Regions from separate parts of the Thalassotalea sp. Y01 genome, predicted to be linked through region 3. Evidence: predicted binding sites of a transcription regulator. Region 3 holds the regulator's gene; each other region holds the start of a gene.

The links. Region 3 encodes MetJ, which represses methionine synthesis genes. Its sites were predicted from a motif close to TAGACGTCTAGACGTCTA; they were not measured.
Region 1: a site for MetJ is predicted at 3,810-3,827, ahead of metK (methionine adenosyltransferase). Genes of this name have one in related genera too.
Region 2: a site for MetJ is predicted at 2,985-3,002, ahead of HII16_RS03715 (cystathionine beta-lyase). Genes of this name have one in related genera too.

Annotation. Positions count from the first base shown of each region.
Region 1 is NZ_JABBXG010000012.1:53,232-61,215, reverse strand. It holds gene proC (pyrroline-5-carboxylate reductase) at 1-794, opposite strand, end outside; gene HII16_RS15220 (YggS family pyridoxal phosphate-dependent enzyme) at 798-1,478, opposite strand; gene HII16_RS15215 (type IV pilus twitching motility protein PilT) at 1,518-2,561, shown strand; gene HII16_RS15210 (PilT/PilU family type 4a pilus ATPase) at 2,571-3,686, shown strand; gene metK (methionine adenosyltransferase) at 3,963-5,153, shown strand; gene rsmE (16S rRNA (uracil(1498)-N(3))-methyltransferase) at 5,310-6,038, shown strand; gene gshB (glutathione synthase) at 6,068-7,024, shown strand; gene HII16_RS15190 (YqgE/AlgH family protein) at 7,197-7,751, shown strand; gene HII16_RS15185 (peptidylprolyl isomerase) at 7,934-7,984, opposite strand, start outside.
Region 2 is NZ_JABBXG010000002.1:190,110-198,093, forward strand. It holds gene HII16_RS03705 (alkaline phosphatase) at 1-28, shown strand, start outside; gene nhaA (Na+/H+ antiporter NhaA) at 146-1,360, opposite strand; gene HII16_RS03715 (cystathionine beta-lyase) at 1,579-2,757, opposite strand; gene HII16_RS03720 (DNA polymerase II) at 3,042-5,435, opposite strand; gene dinG (ATP-dependent DNA helicase DinG) at 5,517-7,601, shown strand; gene HII16_RS03730 (hypothetical protein) at 7,609-7,944, opposite strand; gene HII16_RS03735 (sulfite exporter TauE/SafE family protein) at 7,969-7,984, opposite strand, start outside.
Region 3 is NZ_JABBXG010000007.1:190,571-198,554, forward strand. It holds gene HII16_RS11865 (TetR/AcrR family transcriptional regulator) at 1-433, opposite strand, end outside; gene HII16_RS11870 (hypothetical protein) at 523-1,104, opposite strand; gene HII16_RS11875 (malic enzyme-like NAD(P)-binding protein) at 1,431-2,684, shown strand; gene metJ (met regulon transcriptional regulator MetJ) at 2,760-3,086, opposite strand; gene metB (cystathionine gamma-synthase) at 3,283-4,467, shown strand; gene metL (bifunctional aspartate kinase/homoserine dehydrogenase II) at 4,471-6,900, shown strand; gene metF (methylenetetrahydrofolate reductase) at 6,901-7,791, shown strand; gene argE (acetylornithine deacetylase) at 7,854-7,984, opposite strand, start outside.

The sequences.
Region 1 (7,984 bases), on a different contig from region 3:
TCTTCTGCACGTTTTTTACAGTTAATCATCGCCTTAGCGACTAAATCTGTTAAACCACCGTCAAAAAATGTGTTTAGTGCCGCTTGCGTGGTGCCGCCCTTGGAGGTGACATTTTCGCGCAAGGTGGCGATAGATTCAGGATTTTCGATGACCATTTGAGCCGCACCTAATGCGGTTTGTTGTACCATCTCACGTGCGGTTTGTTGATCAAAACCAAACGCCATCGCTTGTTTTTGCATGGCTTCCATAAAGGCAAAAAAGTAAGCTGGACCTGATCCCGATACCGTAATCAGATTATCAATCTCTGCTTCATTGGCAAGCCATAATGTCTTACCTACCGCGACAAACATGGCATCGATAAAAGCTTTGCTCTCATCACTTACACTGTCGTCAGCGAATAAGCCTGCCATACCGACACCAAGTTGCGAAGGTGTGTTTGGCATGCAGCGGACAAGACCTGCTTGCTCACCAAGTACACTGCGCATTTGCGCCATAGACACCCCAGCAGCGACAGAAACAAAACATTTGTCGCTGATATCCATCGCATCGGCCAGTTGTTGGCACACGGTTTTGATTAAATGCGGCTTCACGCCAAGAATGATGATATCTGCTTGCTTGGCAGCCTCAATATTGTCGGCACTTTGATTGACACCATAGTCATTTGCCAACGCAACACGCTTTTCTGGACTTGGGTTGGTTACGGTGATTAATGCCGCATCAAAACCCGCTTTAACCATACCAATTAATATGCAGCGGTTCATGTTACCAGCACCAATAAAAGCTACTTTTTTCATTATTTAATCTCTACTTCCAAATATCGCGGTACCGACTCGCACCATAGTTGAACCACATTCTACAGCAATATCCATATCACCGCTCATGCCCATAGATAATGTATCGACACTGCTATATGTTTGTTTTAATTGCGCAAATAACTCAGCCATTTTTAAAAAGCTTTGTTTGGTTTGCTCAACATCGCCTTTTGCTGGGATGCACATTAAGCCGCGCAATACTAAATTAGGGCAAGAATCGACAAAAGCGGCAAGGGCGTTTAATTGTTCGACACTTGCACCCGATTTGCTGTCCTCTGCACTAATATTCACTTGTAAACAAACTTGCAGCGGGGTAATGTTAATATCACGTTGTTCGTTAAGGCGTTTTGCCGTTTTTTCTCGGTCAATAGAGTGCACCCAATCGGCATGCTCTGCTATCAAACGAGTTTTATTACTCTGAATAGGACCGATAAAATGCCAGATGATATCCAAATCGGATAACTCATCGGCTTTACTCGCAAGCTCCTGAACGTAGTTTTCGCCGAAATGGCGTTGCCCCGCATAATAAGCCGCGGCGATGCTTTCAGCAGGTTTGGTTTTACTTACTGCCAACAAATTTACAGAATTAACCTGGCGGTTAGACTGGCAGCATGACTGCTCAATAGATGTCAAAACCTTGCGCAGATTATCAGCGATTAGACTCATAGTTTTTATTCTGGATAACAATAATTAATTAGGAATATTATGGATATTACCGAACTTTTAGCGTTTAGTGTTGAACACAACGCATCAGATTTACACCTTTCCACCGGTATGCCACCCGCTATTCGTGTTGATGGCGATGTACGTAAGATTAACATTCCACCGCTAGAAGACAAAGATGTAAATGCTCTAGTGTATGACATCATGACCGATCGTCAGCGCAAAGAATACGAAGAAAACCTTGAAGTGGATTTCTCCTTTGAAGTGCCAAACCTAGCTCGTTTTAGGGTAAATGCGTTCAATCAGAACCGAGGCCCTGCTGCTGTATTTCGTACCATCCCAAGTAAAATTTTATCATTGGATGAGTTGGGTTGCCCAGATATTTTCCGCCAAATCTCTGAAAACCCTCGTGGTTTAGTATTGGTAACCGGTCCTACGGGTTCGGGTAAATCAACAACCTTGGCAGCGATGGTGGATTACATCAACGAATCTAAGCGCGATCACATTCTAACAATCGAAGACCCAATCGAATTCGTTCACGACAACAAACAATGTCTAATTAACCAACGTGAAGTGCACCGTGATACGTTAAGCTTTAGCAACGCTTTGCGTAGTGCGCTACGTGAAGATCCCGATGTTATTCTGGTTGGTGAGATGCGTGACCTTGAAACCATTCGTCTTGCGATGACCGCGGCAGAAACCGGTCACTTAGTATTTGGTACCTTGCATACCACCTCTGCACCGAAAACCATTGACCGTATTGTTGATGTATTCCCTGGTGAAGAAAAAGACATGGTTCGCTCTATGTTGTCTGAATCATTGCGTGCGGTAATCTCGCAAACACTGATTAAGAAAGTCGGTGGTGGCCGTGTTGCTGCACACGAAATCATGGTCGGTATCCCAGCGATTCGTAACCTGATTCGTGAAGATAAGATTGCGCAAATGTACTCGGCAATTCAAACCGGCATGTCACATGGTATGCAAACCATGGATCAATGTTTACAAGGCTTATTGAGTCGTGGCCTGATCACCCGTGAAGACGCGATGGCAAAAGCAGCTGATAAGAATCAGTTTAAAGTTTACTAAGGTTGAGAGATGTATTTACACGAACTGTTAAGCAATATGGTCAGCCAAGATGCATCGGATTTATTTATCACCGTAAACCTTGCTGCCAGTGCCAAAATCAATGGCGAGCTAGTCGCCATTGATGAAAAGGTTCTCAGTTATGATGAGGCACTTGATCTTGTCTTAAGCTCGATGAATGACAAGAACAAAGCTGAATATGAAGCGACCAAAGAATGTAACTACGCTATCGCCGTAGATGGCATTGGCCGTTTTCGTATTTCAGCGTTTTGGCAACGCGAAATGCCGGGCATGGTTATTCGTCGCATCGTTACCGATATACCGGATGTCGACAAGCTAGGCTTGCCACAGGTATTGAAAGACTTGGTGATGTCAAAACGTGGCTTGGTATTGTTTGTCGGTGGTACCGGTACGGGTAAGTCAACGTCAATGGCGTCGTTAATTGGTTATCGTAACCGTAATGCGCGTGGTCACATATTAACCATCGAAGATCCGGTGGAATTTGTTCATGATCATGCCCGTTCAATGATCACTCAACGCGAAGTCGGCATGGATACTGAATCCTTTGATGCTGCTTTGAAGAGCTCATTGCGTCAAGCGCCAGATGTTATTCTGATTGGTGAGATTCGCTCGCAAGAAATCATGGAGCATGCACTAAGCTTTGCTGAAACCGGCCATTTATGTATTGCTACACTGCATGCTAACAATGCCAACCAAGCAATTGACCGAATCATGCACTTGGTACCCGCCGAGCAACATCAAAAATTACAGTTTGATTTAGCCTTGAATTTACGCGGTATTGTCGCCCAGCAGTTGGTACCGACCCGTGACGGTCATGGTCGCCGCGCTGCTATCGAGATTCTATTGAACTCACCTTATATCGCTGAGTTAATCAAAAAAGGCGATGTCGGTCAGATCAAAGAGGTAATGACTAAATCTCGTGAATTGGGCATGCAAACTTTCGATCAGGCGCTGTTTGATTTGTATGAATCCGGTGATATCAGTTACACCGATGCATTGCATCACGCCGATTCACCAAACGATCTACGCTTAATGATCAAACTTCGCAGTAACGATCAAACTGGTATTGGTGGCTTAAAAGGCGCAACACTGGACGGCGTTGAATAAACACTGATCCATACTGGTCTTTATATAGTAATTAACAGAGCACCTTAGGGTGCTCTTTTGCTTATTTCAAGGGGGCAGAACACTTGAAAAAGAGAACAAGTGTTCTGACCCCTTGAAAAAGTTTAGACGTCTAGACGTAAAAGTGTAGATTTATGAAAGAAAGCAAGGTAAAATTCTCTCAATTTCGAATTCCTTGTCTATTATTTAGGCATTTATCAGTAGGCAAACGTAACGACGTTATCCCTGCTGAGAGTATAGTTTTTAAAAAGAGGCGTCATGGCTAAACATTATTTTACTTCTGAGTCTGTATCTGAAGGTCACCCTGATAAAATTGCTGATCAGATTTCTGATGCAGTACTTGATGCGATTATCGCCCAGGATAAGCACGCTCGCGTTGCATGTGAGACCATGGTTAAGACAGGTGTGGCAATCATTTCTGGCGAAGTCACCACAGAAGCGTGGGTTGATTTGGAATCTATCACCCGTAAAGTGATTACCGATATCGGTTATACCTCATCAGATGTTGGTTTTGACGGTGAAACCTGTGGCATCATGAACTTGATTGGCCAGCAATCACCTGAGATTGCGCAAGGTGTCGATCGTGCTAAGCCAGAACAACAAGGTGCAGGTGATCAGGGTTTAATGTTTGGATATGCAACCAGCGAAACGCCATCACTTATGCCAGCTCCGCTTTATTATTCACATCGTTTGGTAGAGCGTCAGGCTGAAATGCGCAAATCTGGCGTGCTGCCTTGGTTGCGCCCAGATGCAAAATCGCAAGTAACGTTCGTTTATGAAGATAACAAGCCAGTGGCCATTGATGCGGTTGTATTATCAACCCAACATAACCCTGATATCAGCCAAGAAGATTTGTATGAAGCGGTAATGGAAAACATCATTAAGCATGTGTTACCAGCTGAGCTATTAACCAAGCAAACCAAATACTTCATCAACCCAACAGGACGTTTTGTTATTGGTGGTCCGGTAGGTGATTGTGGTTTAACCGGTCGTAAAATCATTGTTGATACATACGGTGGTATGGCTCGTCATGGTGGTGGTGCTTTCTCAGGTAAAGATCCATCTAAAGTTGATCGCAGTGCCGCCTACGCTGGTCGCTATGTTGCTAAAAACATTGTTGCATCAGGCCTTGCTGAGCGTTGTGAGATTCAAGTGTCTTATGCGATTGGTGTTGCAGAGCCGACCTCTATTTCTATTGAAACCTTCGGCACAGGTAAGGTTGATGAAGATACATTGATTAAATTGGTACGAGAGAATTTTGACTTGCGTCCATACGGCATTACCAAAATGTTGGACTTACTGCATCCGATGTATCAAATGACAGCAGCGTACGGCCATTTTGGTCGCGAACCATTTGAAATGACGGTGGGTGATGACAGCTTCACCGCCTTTAGTTGGGAAAAAACCGATAAGGCAGATGCATTACGCGACGCATCCGGCTTAAAGTAAGCCGTTAAAATATATCATTGTTTTAAATAAGCCAGATTCATATCTGGCTTATTTTTTTGTCTTTAATCTAATCATATATTTGCCTCTCTATCTCTTGTTTTTTGCATCCATCGCCCCTATCTTGTAAGGCAGATAGCAGCAATAAGTGTCAATTCAGTGAGCAACAATCGATTCTACCAACCTGGAGCATTAACAACCGGCAGCGAAGTCGCCCTTAGCGATGATGTTTTTGGCCATGTGATCAGGGTACTGCGCTTAAAAACCGACGATATTATTTATCTGTTTAATGGCGATGGTCATGACTACCAAGCGAAGCTGACCCAAGTCAGTAAAAAGCAGGCTTTTGCCCGTATAGAAAACTCGGTTGCCGTGGATAATGAGTCACCATTGCGCATTCATTTAGGTCAGGGCATTTCTCGTGGCGATCGAATGGACTTTACCTTACAAAAGTCTGTTGAACTGGGGGTCAATCAAATTACCCCATTGTTTACCGAGCGTTGTGGTGTCAAACTCAGTGGCGAACGCCTTGAGAAAAAGCGTCAACAATGGCAAAAGATTGTCATCAGTGCTTGTGAACAAAGTGGTCGTGCTCAAGTGCCAGAAGTGATGCCGGCGCAACCGTTATCACAATGGCTGAACGAGAACACCGATGAATTGAAACTAAATCTACACCCCAAAGCACAATACTCTATCTCGACACTACCTATGCAAGCGGATGCGGTAAGGTTACTTATCGGTCCGGAAGGTGGTCTTTCAAATGATGAAATCAGTGACGCAGGACATGCCGGATTCACCGATGTTTTGCTTGGCCCTAGAGTATTAAGAACGGAAACCGCGGCTCTTACCGCGATTACCGCATTACAATGCAAGTTTGGCGATTTATAAAGACAAGCCAACCCTAGTTAGGAATTATTATGACGTTAAAAATTGGCGTGGTTATGGACCCGATTGAAAACATTAATGTCGCGAAAGACTCAAGTCTGGCGATGATGTTGGAAGCACAAAGTCGCGGCCATGAGTTGTACTACATGCAAATGCAGGATTTGTATATGTTGCACGGCGAAGCTCGCGCAAGTGTTAGCAAAGTGACCGTCTTTGATGACGCTAAGCATTGGTATGATATTGAGTCGACAGATGATGTCGCTCTGGCCGATATGGACGCGATTTTAATGCGCAAAGATCCGCCATTTGATACCGAATTTATTTACGCAACATATATGCTTGAGCGAGCAGAAGAGCAAGGCACATTAATCGTTAATAAGCCACAGAGTCTGCGCGACTGTAATGAAAAACTGTTTACTGCTTGGTTCGCAGAATTCACACCTAAAACCTTGGTCACTCGCAATGCAACGCGTATTCGCGATTTTCACGCGCAACACAAAGATGTGATCATCAAGCCGCTAGATGGCATGGGTGGCTCATCAATCTTTCGCATGAAAGACGGCGAAGCCAATGTCGGGGTCATTATCGAAACCTTAACCGCGCATGGCTCTATGTATGCCATGGTGCAAGAATACATGCCAGAGATTGTCGATGGTGATAAGCGTATTCTTATCGTTAATGGTGAGCCTATGCCGTATTGTTTAGCGCGTATTCCTGCACAAGGCGAAACCCGAGGCAATCTTGCCGCGGGTGGTCGTGGCGAAGCTCGACCTTTGTCGGCGTCGGATAAATTAATTGCCGAGACCATAGGCCCAGAATTGAAAAAGCGCGGCTTATATTTTGTTGGCCTTGATGTTATTGGCGATAAAATCACTGAAATTAATGTCACCAGCCCAACCTGTATTCGCGAAATTGAAAAGGCCTATCCAATAAATATTAGTGGTAAATTATTTGATGCAATCGAAGAAATAGTCGCTAACGCCAAGTAACGTATAGGGTTTGTGTTTTTTTGCCTGTTTTGCCTTAAAACAGGCAGCTTGAAAAAATCTGTTTTTAGCGCCATGTTTATTAATAGGCAGAGAGAATTGTTATCGATATTAGCCGGTCATACTCTCTATAAGATAATTTCAAAACACAATGCCTAGCATTTAAGGAGGGGACATGGATAGTTTGGAAAACCATCTATTGATTGCCATGCCAAACATGCAAGACCCTTATTTTCACAAGACAGTAACCTACATCTGTGAACACAATGACCAAGGCGCTATGGGCTTGGTTATTAACGTGCCTGTGCGCATAACCCTTAGTGAATTGTTAAAACAAATAGACGCTGAAAAAGTCACCGCTGGCCGATTAACGCAGCGGGTTCTTGCCGGTGGTCCTGTTGCACCTGATCGTGGATTTGTATTGCACAATAGTCAAGGCGGTTGGAATAGCTCAATGGAACTGAGCTCAGATATTATGATCACCACCTCAAAAGACATTCTTGAAGCCTTAGGGACAGAAAGTGCACCGGATCAATTTTTGGTGACCTTAGGTTATGCAGGGTGGGGCGCTGGTCAATTAGAGCAGGAAATTAAAGACAATTCTTGGTTGATTACACCGGCAGATAAAGAAATTTTATTTGATACACCGGTTGAACTGCGCTGGCAAAAAGCGGCAGAAAAACTGGGTATCGATTTAGGCCATTTATCGACTGATGTCGGCCATGCTTAACCGCTGATGCATTAATAGCCCATGAAAAAATCCCGTACAGTAACTCTGTACGGGATTTTTTAGTATGTGAACCGCTTTGTAACGCTGTAAACGTGGCGGATGAACCAACCCTTTTACTTATTCTGCGCTCAGCTGTTTATCTGGTGTCATTGATGACGTAAGCAATGCCCTAAGTAATGGCGTTAGTGGCCACAACCGCCTTCACCATGAACATGGCCGTGCGCTAATTCGTC
Region 2 (7,984 bases), on a different contig from region 3:
AATATTCACGTTACTCGGTAAAAAGTAGCCATTTTAAAACATCCATTATAGCTATATAGAGTGTGTCACATCGCTGCACTCACCACAGTACAACACACAAAAAAAGGCGGGATAATCCCGCCTTTTTTGTGTGTTGTGAAGGAGCTTAGCTTTTTACCTCTGTGACTGCATCAACATCTGCATCAGGTTTTTTTAACGAATAAGATAAAATAAGATAGCCAATGATGCCAGATAGCAACGAGCCAACAACAATACCTAATCGCTCATCAAACAGCTTGTCCATATCGGTGGCTTCGAACGTTAAAGAACCGATAAACAAACTCATGGTAAAACCAATACCACACAATGCCGCTGTACCGTATAGCGTTTTAAAATTCATGCCTTTTGGTAATTCGGTTAATTTCATCTTAACCGCAAGATAACACATACCAAATACCCCTACCTGCTTACCAATTAATAACCCCATAGCAATACCCATAGGGACCGGATGCAGCACATCTTCCGCCGATACCCCTGACAAGTTCAATCCAGCATTAGCAAATGCGAACACAGGCAATACAAAGAATGCCACGACCGAATGCAAATCATGTTCTAACGATTTCAATGGTGAAAAATCTGGGTCAGATTTAGATTTTAACGGAATAAATAACGCCACTAAAACACCAGCTAACGTCGCATGTACACCGGACTTCAACATCGCAACCCACATCACAACACCGATCATCAAATACAAACTGCGTGCTTCCACTTTGCGGTGGTTCAAAAACCATAATATTGGTACGCAAACCGCAACGATCACTAATGAGATAAACGAGATATCATCGGTATAGAAACAGGCGATAATAATAATCGCGCCTATGTCATCAAAAATGGCTAATGAAGTAAGGAAAATCTTAACAGTAGCCGGAACACGCGAGCCGAGTAGTGTTAATACACCTAAAGCAAAGGCGATATCCGTTGCCGCTGGGATCGCCCAACCTTTGATGTTGACTGGATCTTGGTAATTAAAATACACATAAACCAGCGCAGGAACTAACATACCACCTATTGCGCCAACACCAGGTAATATAATATTTTTGCGTTCTTTTAATTCGCCTTCTATGAGCTCTCGTTTTAGCTCAAGACCGACCAAGAAAAAGAATATCGCCATTAAACCATCGTTGATCCAAAGCAATAATGGTTTAGCCACTTCAAGTGGCCCTACTCTGACTTCGACCGGGGTGTCGAGGATTAAATCATAATACACAGATAACGATGTATTGGCGCAAATCATTGCCAATACGGCCGCCACCATCAAAATAATACCACCGGCGGATTCTAGCTTGAAAAAGCTGCCGATAAAGTTTTGTTCAGTTTTCATAGAACTCCTGTAATCTAGAACTGACTATGGCTTTATAAAAGATCCTGCTTTACAAATCAAAAACTTTGCGTTGTCAGGACCTGTTCAAAGGAAATAACGTGAATTAACGCAAATCATGCATTAGATAGAGGCATAAAGAATCGGTTCCCTCTTTAGCGTTGAATGTAGGAGAAAATCCGATGAATGCCAAATTTTAAAGGTGATATTGCCAGACAACATTAAAGTAGTGCATTTAAACGACTAAATCCGGCGTCTAAATCAGCAATCAAGTCATCGACATCTTCTAATCCAATATGCAAACGAACTAATGGTGTACTGTACAGCCAATTGGTAGCTGTGCGCATCGATTTAATATTCGAATTAGCTAAAATCAAGCTTTCATAGCCCCCCCACGAAAACCCCATTTTAAAATGATGCATGCCATCTAACATCGCATTTAACGCTTGTGGATTAGACTGTTTCAAGACAAAGGAAAACAATCCATTACCACCAACAAAGTCTCGTTTAAAATGCTCATGTCCAGGGCACGATTCTAAGGCCGGGTGCAACACAGTTTCAACTTCTGGGCGTGTCTGCAACCATGTTGCAACTTTTAATGATGCCTGTTGATGCTGATTTAATCGAACACCCAAGGTACGAATACCGCGCATTGCCAAATATATGTCATCCGGTGACGCACATTGCCCCAGTAAATACGAGTTTTCTCGCAGCACAGGCCAACATTTTTTATTAGCCGTGGCTGTTCCCAACATACAGTCCGAATGACCGACCACATATTTGGTTGCTGCTTGTACAGACACATCAACGCCGTATTCAAACGGCTGGAAGTGTATAGGTGACGCCCAAGTATTATCAAGCATGACCACTATGTCTTCGTTCTTCTGATGCGCAACCTGACATATACCCGGTACGTCTTGTATTTCCATGGTTAGTGAGCCCGGTGATTCTAAAAACACAATACTGGTATTGTCTTGAATTAAATCGCCAATATCACGGCCAATCATCGGATCATAATAAGTAACGTCAACGCCAATACGAGCCAGCGTTTTGCTGCAAAAATCACGAGTCGGTTCATAAGCGGTATCGACCATTAAAATATGATCGCCACTTTTAACAAAAGATAAAATCGCACTGGTAATCGCCGCGGTGCCACAAGGGTAGACATAACAACCTGCGCCGCCTTCTAACTCTGTCATTGCATCAGCAAAGGCAAAGGTTGTTGGCGTGCCACGACGGCCATAAAACGGTACTTGTTTGGCTCGGTTTACAGCCGCATGTTTCATTTCTTTAACGGAATCAAATACGATTGTAGAGGCACGGTATACCGGTGGGTTTACCATACCTTGGGTCCATTTTGACTTGCGACCGGCATTAACGATTTTAGTATCTTTTTTCATATGCTTGTTACTTATGCTGATTACGTATGTTAGCTAGTTATGTTTATTACTTATGTCTGCAACGTATGTTTATTCGTTGCACTACTGACTTTGCTTGTTTTACTGATTTGCTTAATCAGCCAAGCTGTTAACGGTACTTGGTAAGCAAAAACGTTATTTATCGAACGTTTATAATGGCTTGTGTGCTCGACTTACACTGCACGTGTTAGTAACAATGCTATAAAATTTAGCAATCTAGCCATCTAAACATGGTATACCATGTCAGTCATAAATGGCAGATATTTTTAAAACAACTGCATTTGATCGTCGATGATATTGCTAAAGTGTTTACCAATAAACGGTAGAATGCCATCGGCAACCGCGCCCAATTGACGCTCAATGTACAACGGATAGTCTATTTTACTGCGCAAGTATTCCAATGCCTGTGGCCCTTCTTTGGTATAGACATATTCAATCCAGGTACGTTGTTGATAGCGTAACGGTTTGCCTTGTTGTTGGTTTTGTTGGTCGGCGTCTCTTGCCGCTCTAACATGTGGAGGGACATTTTTTTGATATTGCTCTAACTGTCGTCTAATGCGCTTTCGATACACTAATTTGTCATCAAACTCCCCTGCTAAGGTTCGCTCGACAATATCTCGAATGTACTCCTCAACAGGCTCGCCGTTAAAAACCTTAAGATACAAAGTCCGCTGAAAGTCTTTTGCCAATTGAGTCCAATCAGTGCGTACGCTCTCTAAACCTTTAAAAATAAGCTTTTCTTGCTCACCTCTACCCACGAGGCCAGCATAGCGCTTTTTAGTGCCAATATCCTGACCTCGTACCGTTGGCATTAAGAAGGTGTGAAAATGGGTTTCAAATTCAATTTCTAGCGATGATTCAATGTGAAACGCTTGACGCAGATGGCGTTGCATTTTGTCATTGATTAAATGCATCATCTCTTTGCCAATTTGCTGACTTTGTTGATCGTCTTTATCGTCACCAATACTGATAAAAATCGAATCGGTATCTCCATATATAACCCGATAATCCAACTCTTCGATCCAGTCTTTGGTTAAATTTAATAGTTCATGGGAACGCTTGGTAATAGCCCCTGATAAACGAGGATCGAAAAAGCGACAGCCATTGGAGCCCAAGACACCATAAAAGCTATTCATGATGATCTTAATGGCCTGAGATAGTGGCGCATTGTTTTGCGCTTTTGCCTTATCACGCTCTTTCCATAACGAGGTAATAATGTCAGGTAAAAAATGTTTCTCTCGTGAAAACCACGCACCATCAAAGCCGGGAATAACCTGCTCATCTAGACCTTGCAGGTGATCGCTAATACCTTCAACCATGCCCATGGGGTCAATATTAAAGGTGCGGATAATGCTTGGGTACAGGCTTTTAAAATCAAGTACCAAGACGTTTTGGTACAGACCCGGCGTCGAGTCCATGACGAAACCACCGGGAGACACTAAATCACTACGGCCATCCCCCATGTTTGGCGCGACATATCCTGCTCGATGTAACCTAGGCAAATACAAATTAGTGAATGCGGCAACACTGCCGCCAATTCGATCCAGTTCAAGACCCGTTAGTTGGGTGCGTAAAATGGCGTAATCAAGCAATTGGGTTTTCTCAAAAATCAGCCACACCAAACGGCAATCTTCGAGGTTGTAACTGGCGAGTTGTTGCTTTTGGTAGAGAAACTTTCGGGTGATTTCTGCAGCTCGATTATCGACATCGTCAATATCTTTGCCTATCCCCAGTAATGTTTGCGCGACGTTTTCTAAGGCAAAGCTTGGAAAACTATAGGTTGCCGAGCGCAGCATATCGATACCATCAATAACCACTCGCCCAGCAATATCAATAAAATGTTGTTCTTGAGATTGTCGATTTTTACGCCAATGAGGATTGCTGCCATCTCGGCCTATGGCAAATTTTATATTGTTTAAATCACATCGTTTTTGCAATAACTTAAAATCGAAATTTATGACATTCCAACCAATAAGCACATCTGGATCAACGTCATTAATAAAACCGATAAAGCGCATTAACAACTCGTATTCATCATCGATCCATTCGATATAATCGTCACTGTCTTGTTCTGGTTCGCCAATCATCAGCACCTTTTTAATCACAGAACCATCCGCGCTTTCACCATAGGCGCCAATAGAATATAACTCGCCATCAAAAGAACATTCGATGTCTACCGACAACATTCGCAAGTTTGGCGTGAACTCACAACTGCGCACTTGCGCATTAGCGGCATGCAAAAAACCATGGGCGTGACTGAAATTACCGGTGAATTCACACGCACCATTAATAAATCGTTCCATGATAAAACGATCTTCAGGACGTACGTCATCTTCGTAGCATTTAATGCCAGCATCATTGAGCACTTCTCGTGCACGATAAAACGCGGCTATGGAGCTAAAATAAAAGCCCGCAACGGTTTCACCAGCAAAGGATTTTAACGATAGTTGTTTACTAAGAAAGTTGATACCAGCTTGTTTTAGGTAGGTTTTAGCACTCTCAACGCTTGTGGTTTGAACAAAGAAAATGGCTTTTTCACCGTCGACGGTTAACTTAACCGGGCCATCTTCGGTCTGTAACCAATAGGTCAACTGCATCATTCTCGCCACATCACGACTTTGACGAGTGAGAACAAATCCTTTTTTGATTGTGTTTGCCATTATTTAGGTGTAATTACAAATAAACCTGTTAATATATACAGCAGTATATTCGAGACATGCGCCGTTGGAAATAATTATTTTATGCTAGGTGACAAAACCAAGGAGTTAATTCGCTCTGCCTACAAGCGAATTGGCGAAAGTCTAGACAATTTTAGTCCTCGCAAAGAACAAGCATACCTAATAGCCGAAATCGCTAAAACCATTGCTGGAGAGTACGATAAGAATACCCGTCATATCGTCATTGAAGCCGGTACAGGTACGGGTAAATCATTAGCCTATTGCCTTGGTGCCATCCCCTTGGCGAAAAAGCGTAAAAAGAAAGTCATTATTTCTACGGCAACGGTTGCCTTACAAGAACAATTGGTCAATAAAGATTTGCCGTTTATTTTAAAGCACGCAGGTTTTGTCTTCGACTTTTGCTTGGTAAAAGGTCGGCAACGTTATGTCTGTGCACAAAAGCTTGCCTTAGCAAACCATAATGACAGTGATGCCGGTCAAGTGGCTATGTTTGAGCAAAAGCCAACCAAACAAGATACCGACCTATTAAAGCGTCTCGACAAGGCTTTGGCCAATGGTAAATGGCAAGGCGATAGAGACTCTTGGCCAACGCCAATTCCAAATCATATATGGCAATTTATACAAAGCGATAAACACAGTTGTTTACGCCACCTTAATGAACACACTCAATGTCCATTTCATAAGGCGCGCGAACGCATGGATGTTGCTGATGTGTTGGTGGTAAATCACAGTTTGTTGCTTGCCGATCTTGAATTGGGCGGCGGTAAGATTCTCACTGAACCAGAAGATAGCGTCTATATCATTGACGAAGCGCACCACTTACCAGATATTACCCGAGATCATGCCAGTGCCATGGCAACGGTTAAAGGCGCGATTGAATGGTTACAACGCTTAAGTCCTACAGCGGATAAAATCAATAAATTATCAACCACAGATCGCACCATATCCCCTTCACTAAAAATCGCTGATTTAAGTGAGGAGATCATTACCGATCTGAAAAAGGTCAATGAATTTTTCGATGCCAACCAAAACCTGTTTTTTTCACAAGATAAGCAATTTCGTTTTGAAAACGGCGTCGTGCCCGATGAATTGCGACACCTCGGTGAAGACATTGCCAGTGCCAGTAAAAAATCGTTAAGCGAAATCAATAAGCTATACAATTTACTGCTTGAAGAAGTCAAAGATGGCAACGTGCAAATGTACCGTGCTGAACCACTGTTAGCTGAGGCTGGATTTGAAATACAACGGGTAGAAAACCTCGAAAAGATCTGGTCCATGTACGCCAAACAAGACAGCGACAAAGGCGCGCCCTTAGCGCGATGGATAGAAAAAACATCCGGTAAGCGCGATGATTATATGGTCAGTGCCTCGCCTATTGAGGTTGGCTTTATGCTGCAGGATAATTTGTGGGATAAGTGTGATGCTGCCGTATTATGCTCGGCCACAATATGCGCGCTAAATTCATTTGAACATTTTCGCCGTCAAGCGGGCTTGGGCATCAATGATGGTACCCAATATAAAAAGTTGAATTCACCGTTTAACTACCAAGAAAATGCGGTTTTAACGATACCGAAAATGCAGTACGAGCCGAACGTAAGTGATGCGTTCACCAAAGAAGTCATTGAAAAATTACCCAGTATATTACGAGAAAACCAGGGTAATTTGGTGCTCTTCTCTTCCTACTGGCAGATGGAACAAGTTGCTGAAGCGCTACGTAAAAAGGCCAAATATAAAGACATACAGGTGCAAGGTGAGCATTCTCGCCAGCAAATTATCGAGCTACATAAACAGCGTTGTGACAAAGGCGAGACCAGTATTATTTTTGGCAGTCAGAGTTTCAGTGAAGGATTGGATTTACCGGGTAAATACCTAACTAATTTGATCATCACCAAATTGCCATTTTCAGTGCCTACGTCACCAGTCGATCAAGCTCAAGCCGAGTACATCAAACTCAAAGGCGGCAATCCTTTCATGCAAATCAGCGTTCCCGATGCCTCGAAAAAATTGGTACAAGCCTGCGGTCGTTTGCTTAGAAATGAAAAAGATACAGGTATGATCACCATCTTAGATAGACGTCTTGTGAGCAAGCGATACGGTAAAGAGTTAATAGATTCGTTACCACCATATCGTCTTAATATTGTCTATTAAACGAGCTTTAATTAGCTCGCCTCAACAAATAAATCGTCATTACACCGACGATACCAGCAACGGCAAAAACGATCGGTGAAATTGGATCATACTCATGCCCATAAAAGGTAGAGATAAACATGATCACAGCGAGAATACCAAAAATAATAAGCATACCACCGCAAAAGTACGCGATCCCCGTCGCAATTTTACCGCCCTTATTATTGAGCGCCGCAGCAGTGCCAAGATACAGAAAAACAAAGACTAGAGCGTATGCGGGTATGTTTCCAAGTAACACCGATACAACCCCATAAGCAGCAAGTAGACTATAAACGACAGACAGTATTATTTTTGCGTTTTTCATTACGATTCCATACGGAGTATCAGTCTAACCTAATACCGTC
Region 3 (7,984 bases):
TAAGCCCTTGTTGGCGAATGTTGGCAATATCGATAAACCATTGCACCGTGCGGCTTACTCTGGTGACGCCGTGTGCTTGTAAATGGATGTGCCCAGGTTCAAATTTGTACGCCATGATCGCTTTTAACACCGCCTTGTTGTTAGGTAAGGCTTCAAACCAGGTGATAATGGCGGTTAATAAACGCTGCTGTGAGTTTTGCTGCTGAAAGGTGGGGTTGTCATTTAGCGCCAGCATTGCATCGTCGGCACGATCGAAAATGGCTTCGGCAATAGCGTCTTTACTGCGGAACAAAGGTTTAATCTGCACCAACGGCAGCTTTAGCTCATTACTGATATCATGCATTGCAACAGCTTGCCATGAACGTTTGCTCGCTAATTGCAATGCGGTATCTATGATCTGTTGTCGCCGCTCCATTTCGTTAGGCATCGACATTTACGCTCGATTGACACATTTGCTATTAAGTATAGAAAACAGTAACTCATTGAGCGAAACATTAACGACACGGCAAACCTTAGTTATGTTTACTTATCACTGTAACCCCAAGGTGCACTTGGTGGTGTTACCGGCTTGTTTAAGTCAAAATCGACGCGAAACTCACGGCCATGACGAATCAAACGATACGAAAAGCTTTCTGGGTAGATAAACATTTGCCAAATATTGTCGTTCGATTGTGGGATCCCTTGGGCAACAAACATTTCTTTTGAGTATTGGTCCGCAGGGAAAGATTGAACTTGCGGCCAACCTGCATCTTGGCTGTGACCACCATACATAGTCAACGCGTCATTACTGCCATCTTTGTGTCGATGATCATGCTTTAACGACAAACCTGAGCCGGTTTTGGTGACAAGCCAAGTACGTGATGAGTCATCGCCAACATGAAATGGAATTTGCAGCTGACTATCGCTGCATTTGCGCACGTGCATGATCAGCGGTTTATTGGCAAATGCATCACTGTCGCTGTTATCGACAGTAACTTTTCCTGCAAATGCTTTACCACAGTGCTGTTTTATCGCATCAAAAAATGCATCTTGGCTAGTAATCGATACCAAAGGCGCTTCGGCTATGTTTTCTGTCGCCATCGTTGAGCTGGTAATTAACGTCAATAGGCAGGCAATGCTGATGGTAGATTTGTTCATATAGGTTCTCTTAAACATGAATTGCAACTGTCAACAACGGTAGCGGTTTACGCTGTCTTTGGCAACATAATAACCATAAACAGCGCACCGATATGGCAACAGGTTTTGTTATTTATGCAGGCCAATAAACTAGATATGCAAGGTTCAATATATGCGTAAATCATTTGTTACTAATAACGCTTTCTTATAACAAAATAGCCATTAAAAAATGTAACCCTTGTGAAAGTTTTCAGGTAACATTCACTATTCTAACTAAGCTTAAGCTACCCTTGTCTTTCTAAAGGAATTCGTCAATGACAGATCTGCGTCAACAAGCCCTCGATTATCATGAACAGCCTAAACCAGGCAAAATCAGTGTTGCATTAACTACCCCTGCCGAAACGGCGGATGATTTGGCTCTTGCCTATAGTCCGGGTGTCGCAGAGCCGGTACGAGAGATTGCAGAAAATCCAGATAATGTCTATCGCTATACAAACAAAGGTAATACGGTTGCGGTCATCAGTGACGGTACGGCGATTTTGGGTTTAGGTAATCTAGGTCCATTGGCTTCTAAGCCTGTTATGGAAGGCAAAGCATTGTTATTTAAGCGCTTTGCTAATATTGATTCGTTCGACATTGAAGTTAAACACAATACCATTGAAGACTTCGTTAATACCGTGGCGAATATTGCGGATAGCTTTGGTGGTATTAATCTTGAAGATATCAAAGCGCCGGAATGTTTCGTTATTGAAAAAGCCTTGATTGAACGCTGTAAGGTGCCAATTTTTCATGATGATCAACATGGTACCGCCATTGTCACTGCTGCAGGCATGCTTAATGCGTTAGAAGTACAAGGTAAACAACTAAAGCAAGCTCAAATTGTATGTTTAGGTGCTGGCGCTGCGGCCATTGCCTGCATGGAATTATTGATCACTTGCGGCGCTCAGCGTGAAAACATTTACATGCTAGATCGCAAAGGTATCGTTCATACCCGCCGTGATGACTTAAATGAGTATAAAAAATTATTTGCCAATAACACCGATAAACGCACCTTAGAAGATGCCTTAGAAGGGGCGGATGTGTTCGTTGGTGTATCAGGTCCAAATCTATTATCAGCTGAGCAATTGCAGCTAATGGCTGCAAAACCAGTTGTTTTCGCTTGCTCGAACCCAGATCCAGAAATCAAGCCGGAGTTGGCACATGCTACTCGTGATGATTTGATTATGGCAACCGGCCGTTCTGATTATCCAAATCAGGTGAATAACGTGTTGTGCTTCCCATTTATTTTCCGCGGTGCTTTAGATGTACGTTCTCGCCAAATTAACGATGCCATGAAGGTTGCTGCAGTTGATGCGATTCGAGAGATTGCCAAATTGCCTGTACCAGAAGGGGTGTTGCATGCGAGCGGTTGTAACAAACTTGAGTTTGGTAAGGACTACATTATTCCTAAACCTATGGATCCAAGACTATTGGCCAACGTTGCCTTCGCTGTCGCCAATGCCGCTGTTGAAACCGGCGTGTCGACCATAGACTTGCCTAAAAACTATATGGGTATGGGCAATAGCTAGTAAGTTAAATTACAACAATAAAAAAGCGCTGATATCAGCGCTTTTTTTTATTCAATGAATTGACATCAATGATGTTTAATCATCGTTCTCGAAGTCTGAAAAGTCGGTGATACCATTTTCTTCCAGCACTTTACGCACACTTTCAGGTAACAAGTTTTCGTTATCTTTCGCCAAATCGTTATCGCTTGGCAATGGTTGCCCGGTGAACGCGTGCAAAAACGCCTCACATAACAACTCACTATTGGTGGCGTGACGTAAATTATTTACCTGACGGCGGGTACGCTCGTCGGTCAATACTTTTAATACTCGCAGTGGAATAGATACGGTGATCTTCTTCACTTGCTCACTTTTTTTGCCGTGTGGCGCGTATGGATTAATGTACTCGCCATTCCAGTCAGCCATTTTTGCTCCCTAATAACCGTTTTTTAATTATATCTGGATGTTTTTACTCAGCTGATCAAATTGTACTGGATATGTTGTTTGAGTCAACATCTATAAGCAAAGATGTATAGATGGCTAAAACTTCTTGACCTGAGTAATTAATCCGTATAGATTTATAGACGTCTAAACATCTAATGATAAATACGGTAACAAAATTATGAAACTCGATAAATTAGCGACCATCGCGGTACAGGCAGGAATAAACAGTGATCAGCATCACGGAGCTGTCGTGCCGGCGATGCATTTATCGAGCACCTATAGCCTCAAAGGATTTAACGAAAAACGTCAATTTGACTATTCGCGCACGGGTAACCCAACGCGTCAAACGCTGGCCGAGGTTATTGCACATTTAGAAGGTGGCAGCAAAGGGGTTATTACCAGCACCGGGATGTCGGCGATTCACCTAATTTGCCAACTGCTCAGCGCGGGTGACAGATTACTGATACCGCATGATTGTTATGGCGGCAGTTACAGATTGTTTGTCCATCTAGCCAAACGTGGTCAATTTGAATTAGATGTCGTTGATCAAACCGACAGTCAAGCGCTAGCCGACGCCTTAGCCAAAAAGCCAAAACTGGTATTGGTTGAGACACCAAGTAATCCATTGTTGCGTTTAGTGGATATTAAAAAGGTTTGCGATGCCGCCAAGCAGGTAGGCGCCTTAATTGCCGTGGACAACACGTTTCTATCACCCTTATTGCAGCGCCCATTAGAGCTAGGTGCTGATATTGTTATTCATTCAACCACTAAGTTTATTAATGGTCATTCAGATATTGTCGGCGGTGCCGTTGTCACTAAAGACCCGAAATTAGGCGATGATCTGGCTTGGTGGGCAAATTGCATTGGTATTACTGGCAGTGCTTTTGATGCCTACCTGACTTTACGCGGCATCAAAACCTTGCCTGTACGTTTGCGAGCCCATCAGCAAAATAGCCAAGCGGTGGTTGCGTTGCTTACCAAGCACCAGGCTGTCGAGGCGGTTTATTATCCTGGCCTGTCGACACATCCTGGCCATGAGATAGCTAAAGCGCAACAAGCCGGTTTTGGTTCAATGTTGTCGTTTGATATTAAAGGCGATGAAAATCAGGTTCGTAAATTCTTTGCCGCTTTACAGTTGTTTACACTAGCCCAGTCTCTTGGTGGCGTAGAGTCTTTGGCTGCACACCCATCGACCATGACACACGCGGGTATGGATATAGCTGCACAAAAAGCCGCAGGTATCTCACAAACACTGATTCGCCTGTCTATAGGCATTGAAGATGCTGACGATATTGTTGCTGATTTACAGCAAGCCCTTGATGCTGCATATACTGCACCTAGTGATAAAGCCGGTGAAGGATAAGTCATGAACCAAGCAAACTCATCTTTGTTAAATATAAATAACGCGGTACAACTACCGGTAAATGTGCATAAGTTTGGTGGCAGTTCACTGGCCAATGCTGAGTGTTTATTAAGAGTTATACAAATTTTAAAGCAAGAAGCACAACTTGATGACGTCGTAGTGGTGTCAGCGAACGGTAAAACCACGGATAAGCTGTTTGCAATCATTAACTGTCAACAGAGCGAACAGCGCCAGTTATTATTAACAGAGCTACAAAATCAGCAGCAAAATTTGGTCTGTGAATTACTATCTACATCAGCGGCAGCAACCGAATGCCAGCAAATCGCTAAGGATATTACCAAGCTTGCCGAAACCGATTTTGATGATATATATCAGCGACACGATCTATTAGCGCATGGTGAAATTTGGTCAATGCGTTTGTTATCGGCGCTGATTAATGAACAGTTATGTCCATGTATTGGTGTTGACTCACGTCAAGTTTTACATCTTGACTGTGACAATGATTATCAATTGGTTGAGCATAGCTCACAACAAGCGTTTTTAACGGCTAAGCAAGCAGAAAAGTTAACGGTAATTACCGGTTATATAGCCACAGATAGCAAAAATAGAACGCAAACATTGGGCCGTAATGGCAGCGATTACAGTGCAACAATTGTTGCCAAACTTATCGGCGCAGAAAGTGTCACGCTATGGACCGATGTCGACGGTATTTACAGTGCCGATCCTCGTATTATTTCAACCGCACGCAAGCTACATCGTATTGAAAATTCAGTGGCAGCGGAGTTAGGTAGACTGGGCAATCCAGTGCTACACGCGAAAACATTAACGCCTTTGCAATGTCAGCAAATTCAATTGAATGTCGCCAGTAGTTTTTTACCCGAAGACAATGGTACTGAAATCGGTGTCTTTGGTGATATCGCCAAAAGCGAGCTATCGGTTACTCACAATAATGATCTGGTGAAAATTAACACAAATAAAGTTAGCGAGCTGTATTTGCGGCATGTGATTGCCCGCTTTGAACCGATTTACCAATGCCCTGATAAGTCGTGCTTAGTGGTGAGCCAGCAGTTTTCGCAGTTGGCGATTGAATATCTGCAACAGCATCAACTTGAGTTCAGTTACCAGCAAGTATCGTTAGTGGCTGTGGTTGGCTATCAAGTGGCGAGTCGCAGTGAAATTAAAGCACGTTTTAAACGAGTATTGCGCCACGAAGCATTGGATGCTTTGGTCGGCAGTGACAATGGTCACAGCTTGCTGGCGTTTTTAAACGAGAGCTGCAATGTCGAATTACTTAATCAAGTGCATTCCAGCATAACGAAAAATGCTCGCAATATAGGGTTAGTGGTTGCAGGTTTAGGTAATATCGGCAGCAAATTTTTAGACATGCTGCCAAAACAGTTAACACGTATCTCAAGTTTAGAAAACGTGCATTTGGTTGGCCTTGCGACATCAAAAAAAGCGCTTATTAACAACGATGGTATCGACCCAAGTCAGGCACTACCGTCATTTGCTGACGGCAGTGTTGACTATGATAATCAACAATTACTTGGTTGGTTAGAGCAACATCCGTATGACGAGTTAGTGGTTGTTGATATTACGCCGTCAGAGAGTTTTGCTCAGTTATACCAAAGTTTTTTTGAACGTGGTATCCATGTCATCAGCGCCAACAAATGCGCCGGTTCTTGCGAGCAGAGTCAATACAGCCAATTATTAGACGTGCAAAAAGATACCGGCAGTCAGTGGTTAGTTAATACCACAGTCGGCGCGGGCTTACCGGTGAATTACGCCATTAATGATCTATTGCAAAGCGGTGACAATATTCATGAAATTGCCGGTATATTTTCAGGCACTTTATCATGGCTGTTTGCTAACTTTAGCGGTGAGCAGGCATTTTCAGATTTAGTCTTAAATGCACTTGAGCAAGGTTTTACCGAGCCTGATCCGCGTGATGATTTATCTGGGTTGGACGTACAAAGAAAGTTACTTATTTTGGCCAGATTAGCTGGTTTTGAGCTTGAATTGGACAACATAGAAGTTGAAAACCTTGTGCCACCATCGTTACAACGTATTGATAAAAATGAATTCTTTACTCGCATTACAGAATTGGACGAGTATTTTGCTAATAAGTTAAATGAGGCAAAAAGTCAGCAACAGCATTTGCGTTATGTGGCTAGATTTGCCATAGATAATAACAATCTTACCGCGAAGGTTGGTTTGGAAATACTGCCGGCGGACCACGCATTTGTAAATCTGACAGCCTGCGATAATATCTTTTTATTGGTGAGTGACTGGTATCAAGAGAATCCATTGATCATACGCGGCCCTGGTGCCGGTCGAGATGTTACCGCTGGCGGCTTGCATTCTGACTTAGTTAATTTGTGCCAGCGTTTAGAACATAAGAAAAAAGAAGTTGTCATTAAGGGGATATATTAAATGAATGCTAAAGCTCGCCAACTTGATTTGTTAAATCGTACTGTCCGTGATTTGGATCGCGACTTAAATGTGTCATTTGAATTTTTTCCGCCAAACTCTGAACAAATGGAAACCACCTTGTGGAATTCGGTAGAACGTCTAGAACCGCTTAATCCTAGTTTTGTGTCAGTAACCTACGGGGCAGGCAGTGGTACCCGAGATAGAACACATGGCGTTATTAAACGAATTCAACGTGACACTAGCTTAGTTGCAGCGCCACATTTGACTTGCATTGATGCCAGTAAACAAGAGTTAATCGATATTGCGAAAGACTATTGGCAAAGCGGTGTTCGTCACATTGTTGCGTTACGTGGTGATTTACCAAACAGCAGTGAAAAACCAAATATGTATGCCAGCGACTTAGTCGAGGTATTAAAAGGGGTCGCTGACTTTGAAATCTCTGTTGCCGCCTATCCAGAAACCCACCCCGAATCGCCTAATGCGCAATTTGATTTGGTCAACTTGAAACGAAAAATTGATGCTGGCGCGACGCGTGCTATCTCGCAATTCTTTTTTGATATAGACGCCTATTTACGTTTTCGAGACCGTTGTGTTGCGGTTGGTATTGATGTCGAGATTGTACCGGGCATTTTGCCGGTATCAAATTTTGCCACTTTAAAACGCTTTGCAGGGTTAACTAACGTGCACGTTCCAGATTGGATGGGCAAATTGTACGAGGGACTCGATGATGACCCGACAACGCGAAACATGGTTGGTGCCAATATCGCCATGGAGCAGGTGAAGATATTACGTAGTGAAGGGGTTAATGACTTTCATTTTTATACGCTAAATCGTTCCGAATTAACCTATGCAATTTGTCACACCTTAGGTATTCGCCCGCAACAAGGTTAAGCAATCTACATAGTGCTATCTCACAGGGACAGTTTGTTTACATGACAAACTGTCCTTTTCGTTTATCGCAGGCAATAGTGTTGGATAAAATCCAATAAGATTTTTTCCGTTGGCTTGATTTGATCGAATGCTAAAAATTCATCTATTTGATGTGCTTGCTCAATCGAACCTGGGCCTAAGACAATGGTTTGGC